3 regions of the Clostridium gasigenes genome follow, and region 1 is predicted to be linked to each of the others. Evidence: riboswitches for the same ligand, from Rfam matches in the RefSeq annotation. Region 1 holds a riboswitch; each other region holds the start of a gene.
The links. A riboswitch is a leader RNA that binds a small molecule or an ion and turns the genes downstream of it on or off. The one in region 1 is predicted to bind cobalamin.

Region 1 (2,329 bases):
ACCAACCTTTTCAGAATATGAAGAAGCTGTGTTAAGTATAGACGGAAGTATAGAGTATTATCATTTGAAGGAAGAAGATAATTTTAAATTAAATAATGAATTAATAAACTCTTTAAATGAAAGCATAGATATGATATTTATATGTAATCCAAATAATCCAACAGGGGTTTTAACTAAAAATACTTTTATTGAGAAATTAGCAAAGAAGGGACTAGAAACAAAAACAACTATAGTTATAGATGAATCTTTTTTAGATTTTTTAAACTCAGAAGAAGAGTATACATCTAAAGATTTATTGCAAAAATATGGAAATATTATAATTATAAAATCATTAACTAAATTTTTTGCAATGCCAGGAATAAGAATTGGTTATGGAATTTCTAAAAATGAAGAGTTTATTACTCTAATAAAGAAAGTTACAGTTCCTTGGACTGTAAATGTAGTTGCATCCGAAGGTACTATACAAGCTCTTAAAGAAGAAGATTATATAAGACACAGTATTGAGTACGTAGAAAAGGAAAAAAACTATTTATATAATAATTTAAAACAAATAAAAAACATTAAAGTGTTTAAACCATCAGTTAATTTTATTATGTTTAAAATTTTAAATAACTTAGATTTAAAGGAAGAGATGATAAAACACAGTATACTAATTAGAAGTTGTAGTAATTATGAAGGTTTGAATAGTAGTTTTTATAGAATAGCAGTAAGAACTAGAGAGGAAAACGAAAAAATTATTACTGCATTAAATTATAGTTTAGTAATATAAATTTAGAATTCTAAAAACTAGTTATGATACTAAAGTTTAATTGACATATAATAAACTTTAGTAATATAATCAATAAGAAAAATAAATCACAAAAAGGCGTTAGCTGACTTAATAGGGAATCAGGTCTAAATCCTGAGCTACCCCAGTAACCGTATTATGGACGAAATCTTAAAAGCCACTGCAAAATGCGGGAAGGTAAGAGAGTAGGATGAAGTAGAGCCGGGATACCTACCTTTTGTGCGACAATATCATTTTCTGTGGGTGAAATGATAGGATATAAGTTGTAATTTTTATTCTTAATTATTATTTAATAATAATTTTATGAAATTAAGCAATTATGTATTTTAGGCATACCCCTTAAAGGGGTATGCCTTTCTTTTAATATTTTATATGTAAAGGTTATTAAAAATAAATAACATAACTTAATATAATAAAGTTAAGAGAGCCCTAGATATATAGATTAAGGAGGAATAATTAATGAAAAAGAAAGGTAAAATTTTATCACTAGTATTTGCAATGACTTTTACAACAATGTTATTTGCAGGTTGCACAGAGAAGATAATAACAAGGACAGATAGAGAGGGAACAGAGTTTACTGCACCTAAAGAGGTTAAAACTATAATATCAACAGCACCATCAAATACCGAGGTGTTAGTAGCACTTGGACTAGCAGATAAGTTAGTTGCAATTGATAAATATTCAGCAGATGTTGAAGGTGTTAATACAGATTTACCTCAAATTGAGTTTAGAAATCCAGATGCAGAAACATTAATATCTTTAGATCCTAATATTATAATAGCTTCAGGACACAACAAAGTTGGAGATAATGATCCATTTAAATTAATAAAAGAAGCTGGGATTCCAGTAGCATACATTCCAAGTAGCTACAGCATAGATGGAATATATGAAGATATAGAATTTATGGCAAGTATTACTGGAACAGAAAAAAAAGGAAAAGAAATAATTGAAGACATGAAAAAAGAAGTCGCTGAAATAAAGGCAATTGGAGATAAAATTACAGATAAGAAAAAGGTTTATTTTGAAATAGGAGCTGGTTCAAAATTAAGTAGTTTTGGTAGCGAAACTTTCTTAAATGAAATGATAGAAATAATTGGAGCGGAAAATATATTTAAAAATGAAAAATCTTGGATTTCTCCAAGCGCTGAATCAATAATAGATGCAAATCCGGATGTTATATTAGTAAATACACCTGGAAAAAATACAGCAGGAAAAACAGCTGTTGAAGATGTGAGTAGCCGTGATGGATGGAATAGTATAAATGCAATAAAAGAAGATAAAATATTTACTCTTGATAAAAATTCTTCATCAAGATCATCACAAAATATAATTAAAGCATTAAAGGAAATGGCTAGATATGTTTATCCAGAAGTATATGGAAACAAATAAAAATAAAAGGTTAATGATATTATCCATTCCTTTAGTATTTTTAATAATATGTATTGGAACTTCATTTGGGAGTTCCGATATTAGCATATTGGATAGTATTTCAGTAATAGGACATAAAATACTGGGAATTACATTAAGATCTGAAATAGATAG
Region 2 (2,329 bases), 1.1 Mb from region 1:
AAATGAATGATATTGCAGCAGCAGGTATGGTTGCTACATTAGCAAATAGTATTCCTATGTTTGGTATGTTAAAAGATATGGATGAAAGAGGAAAAATAATAAATATCGCATTTGCAGTTTCAGCAGCATTTGTAATTGGAGATCATTTAGGATTTACAGCAGGAGTTGCTAAAGAAATGATTTTCCCTATGATAGTTGGTAAACTTGTAGGTGGAATTACAGCAGTAGTTATTGCTTGTATAATCGCTAATAAAACAATGGCTAAAAATAAGAGTAAATAATAATAAATATGTAATTAAGGAGTGTTAGTTATGGAAAATTTAGATAGAAGCATTATTGAAGATTTAGTAAGAAAAATTATTAAAGAAAACTTATCAGGAGTAACTAATGTAAATGCAGATAGACATGTAGATCAAAGTGGAATTATGTCTGTTAAGTTACCTATGCTTAAGCTTGAAAAGTTCGATACAGGTAAATCACAAGACAATGTTATGTTAAGAGATGCATTATCATTAGAAGAAAGTCCAAGACTTGGTTGTGGGCTTATGGAAATGAAAGAAACAACTTTTGATTGGACATTAATGTATGATGAAATACAATATGTTATAGAAGGTAGACTTGAAATAAATATAGATGGAAGAAAAGTTTGCGCTGATGCTGGAGAAATTATTTTAGTACCTAAAGGTAGTAAAATACAATTCTGTGTACCAAACTATGCTAAATTTATGTATGTAACTTATCCAGCTGATTGGGCAGAACAAAAGTAATTGAGTTGTGAAACAATCAAAAATATGTTACTATAAAAAAAGATGAAAATAAAATTTAATATAATTATTAATTAAGGAATATGGTGAAAATCCATAGCAGCCCCCGCTACTGTAATTGTGGACGATAAGCTTAAAAAACCACTAGAATTAAAGTTCTGGGAAGGAAAGCTTAAAGAATGAAGCAAGAGTCAGGATATTTAATTATAATAGAAAACTATATATCTTCGGAGGGAAGAGCGTTGTATTTATAACTATTAAATTATTTTGATTTTAATATGTTTATATAAAGAAGCACTTTTTTTAGAGTGCTTCTTTTTGTTTTAGAAATTTTAAAATATAAGGAGAGAATAAAATGAATAATAAAAAGGTTTTAGTATCATTATTAATTGTAATTATAGCTATAGGGGGATACTTTAGTTATAATAAGTTTTTAACAGAAAAGACTGTTAAAGGAAATAAAGAGATAACTGTTACAGTTATAAACAAAGATGAAAATTATGAAAAAGAGCATATACATAGAACTGATGCAGAAAAGCTTGGAGTAGCATTAGATGAAATGGGAATAGCAGAAACAAGTAAAGGCGATTTTGGTAGAATGGTTACTAAAGTAGATGGAATAGATACAGAAATGGCTAAACAACAATGGTGGAACATAGCTATAAATGGAGAAGATGCACAAACTGGAATAGATGACACAGTTATAAAAGATGGAGATAAAATAGAGTTTATTTATAAAGTAGGTTTCTAAAAATGAGAAACAATTTAAAAACAATTATATTGATGGGTTTCTTAGGAGCTATTGTAGTTGTATCTCAAATAGCATTGAATTTTATACCAAATGTTGAATTAGTATCATTATTATTAATAATATTTACGCTGATTTATGAAAAAAAAGCACTATATATAGTCTTTGTATTTGTAATGTCAATGGGTCTTATGTATGGTTTTGGTTTATGGTGGATAGGATATTTAATAATATGGCCAGCCCTTGTTATGATAACATATATTTTAAAAAATAAATTTAATAAGAATTTTTTAGGGTTAGCTATTTTTTCCGCAGGATTCGGATTAATATTTGGAGCATTATATGCAATACCGTATATATTTGCTTCAGGAATGAATGTAGCAATAGCTTATTGGATTAGAGGGATTCCCTTTGATTTAATTCATATGGTTGGAAATTATTTTGCTATGATATTATTAGGTGAAAAAATATATAATTTATTATTATTTTCAAATAAAAAATATGGATATTAGTTATTTTCAAAAGCCTTATATAAATAGTTCTAATGTGATAAAATTAAATATATAAAAAGAACTTATAAATAGGCTAGAAGATGAGATTCAAAAATTTTTAATATGAAAATTGGAGGAAATTATGATAGAAAAAAATAGTGTTGAAGTAGCAAAGATAGCAACTAAAATGGCCATATCAACAAGAGAAGAAGAACATAAATTAGTAGATGAGTTAAGAAAAGAGGATATATTTGCAGTAGCAGTAGATATAGGTGGAAACTTAAATACATCTATACCTAAAATAATTGAGAGAGCGTTAGTGGCAT
Region 3 (2,329 bases), 1.2 Mb from region 1:
GAGAGAAATTAAAATGAATTTTAAGTATTTTATGCCAACAAGAATTTTAGTAGGTAAGAATATAATTGTTAATAATTATAAGGAGTTTAAAAGCTTTGGGAAAAAGGCTTATATAATAACGGGGAGAAACTCCTCTAAAATAAATGGATCTTTAGATGATGTAGTTAAGGCTTTAGAGTTTGCAAATATTGAATATGTTATATTTAGTGAAGTAGAAGAGAATCCATCTTTAGAAACTATTGAAAAAGCAGCTGAAATTGGGAAAAGAGAAAAAGTTGATTTTATTATAGGGATTGGTGGAGGCTCACCAATAGATGCATCTAAGGTAATTGCTATTATGATAAAAAATAAAGAGTTAACTAAGGATACTATTTTACAATCTGGAAAACTATGTGCTTTAGATGTTATAGCAGTTCCAACAACTTCAGGTACAGGAACTGAAACAACTCAATATGCAATAGTTACAGATAATAAGAATAAGACAAAGGTTAATTTTGGACAAGAGGTATTCCCTAAAATAGCATTCTTAGATGAAACTTATACTCAACATATGAATCTAAAAACAACACTAAATACAGCTATAGATTCACTATCACATATAGTAGAAGGTTATTTAAATGTAAATGCTAATATTATTACAGATGCTTTAGCAGAAAAATCAATTAAGCTATGGAGTGAATGTATAGAAGAATTAATATCAGGAGAAATAAGTTGTGAAATTAGGCAAAAATTAATGATAGCATCAACAATGGCAGGAATAATAATTGCTCAAACAGGAACATCACTTCCTCATGGAATGGGTTATCCATTAACATATTTTAAAAATATACCACATGGTTTAGCTAATGGATGTCTTTATATTGAATACTTAAAAGTGTTTAAAAATAGAGAAAGAGTAGAAAATATATATAAGCTATTAGGTTTAAAGTCACATAGTGAATTAGAAAACTTATTATCTAAATTTACAAAAGTAGATATAGAAATAAGTGAGGAGGAAATAAAAACATACACAGATGCTATGTGGGAAAACAAAGCTAAATTAAAAAATCATCCAGAAAATATATCTTATGAAGAATTATATAATATATATTATAGAAGTCTAAAATAGAGATAGATAAAGCTATAAGATGATTATGAAGATATTTAAAATTGTATTTGAAATAAAAATATAATAATACCTTGAATAATATAGAGTATTAATATATTATTATTATAACAACAGAATATTTAATTTTAGGTTTTTTAATTAAAAGGGAAAATGGTTAAAATCCATTACAGCCCCCGCTACTGTAAAGGGAGACGAATCTCTAAGATATCCACTGGCCAAAAGGTTAGGAAGGAAGAGAGGAGGATGAACCCAAGTCAGGAGACCTGCCTAATAATTATATGCTATCCTTCGGTGGGAAGGACAATAGCAAGAGAATATTGTTGAATTTTTTTGAACATATTTCTTGTTTTTTGTCGTGTAAATTTGCAGCACCCCTACCAAGGTTATGGTAGGGGTGTTTTTTGATTGTTATTTATTTTACTATGACTTAAGTAAAAAATTAGGAGTGATACTATGGATAAAGCTATATTAGTAGTAAGTTTTGGTACAAGTTATTTAGATGCATTAACGAATTCTATTGAAAGAATAGAAAATAAAATACAAGAAGAGTTTGGTGAATATAAAATTAGCCGTGCTTTTACATCACATAAAATAATTAAAAAATTAAAGGAAAAGCATAATATAGAGGTTGATACGCCAAGTGAATCTTTAGATAAGCTATTAGCGCTTGGTATAGAAGAGGTTATAGTACAACCACTTCATATGATAGCAGGAGAAGAATTTACATATATAAAGAATGTAGTAAATAAATATAGTGATAAATTTAAAAGTATAAATTTAGGTAGACCAATATTTTATTATCAAGGTATTGAAGAACTTCCACAGGATTATAGTTTATTTATTGAAAGTGTTAAAGAAATACTAGATAAGAAGGAAAATTTGATTTTGTTTGGACATGGAACTGCAAATCCATCTAATTCAGCATATGGCTGTTTGCAAACGGTATTACAAGATGAAGGTTACGATAATGTATTTGTTGGAACTGTTGAAGGATATCCAAGTTTTGATAGTGTACTTAAGAGAGTTAAGAAAAGAAATATAAAGGAAGTTACATTAATACCACTTATGGTTGTTGCAGGTGATCATGTTAAAAATGATATGGCTTCAGAAGAGGATGATTCATGGAATTCAATGTTTAAAGCAGCAGGAATAGATGTGAAATTACATCTTAAAGGCTTAGGTGAAATAGATAGCTTTAACGAATTATATATACAACGTATT

Region 2: linked by a shared signal. The riboswitch ahead of J1C67_RS01495 (DUF4430 domain-containing protein) and the one ahead of J1C67_RS15585 (ABC transporter substrate-binding protein) in region 1 are both predicted to bind cobalamin.
Region 3: linked by a shared signal. The riboswitch ahead of J1C67_RS02265 (sirohydrochlorin cobaltochelatase) and the one ahead of J1C67_RS15585 (ABC transporter substrate-binding protein) in region 1 are both predicted to bind cobalamin.

The regions. Positions count from the first base shown of each region.
Region 1 is NZ_CP071376.1:3,325,015-3,327,343, reverse strand. Features, by position in the region: gene cobD (threonine-phosphate decarboxylase CobD) at 1-769, shown strand, start outside; cobalamin riboswitch at 848-1,019, shown strand; gene J1C67_RS15585 (ABC transporter substrate-binding protein) at 1,247-2,176, shown strand; gene J1C67_RS15580 (FecCD family ABC transporter permease) at 2,145-2,329, shown strand, end outside.
Region 2 is NZ_CP071376.1:308,449-310,777, reverse strand. Features, by position in the region: gene eutH (ethanolamine utilization protein EutH) at 1-281, shown strand, start outside; gene J1C67_RS01500 (cupin domain-containing protein) at 312-767, shown strand; cobalamin riboswitch at 841-966, shown strand; gene J1C67_RS01495 (DUF4430 domain-containing protein) at 1,120-1,515, shown strand; gene J1C67_RS01490 (hypothetical protein) at 1,518-2,024, shown strand; gene J1C67_RS01485 (HutP family protein) at 2,146-2,329, shown strand, end outside.
Region 3 is NZ_CP071376.1:464,298-466,626, reverse strand. Features, by position in the region: gene J1C67_RS02270 (iron-containing alcohol dehydrogenase family protein) at 14-1,108, shown strand; cobalamin riboswitch at 1,219-1,393, shown strand; gene J1C67_RS02265 (sirohydrochlorin cobaltochelatase) at 1,562-2,329, shown strand, end outside.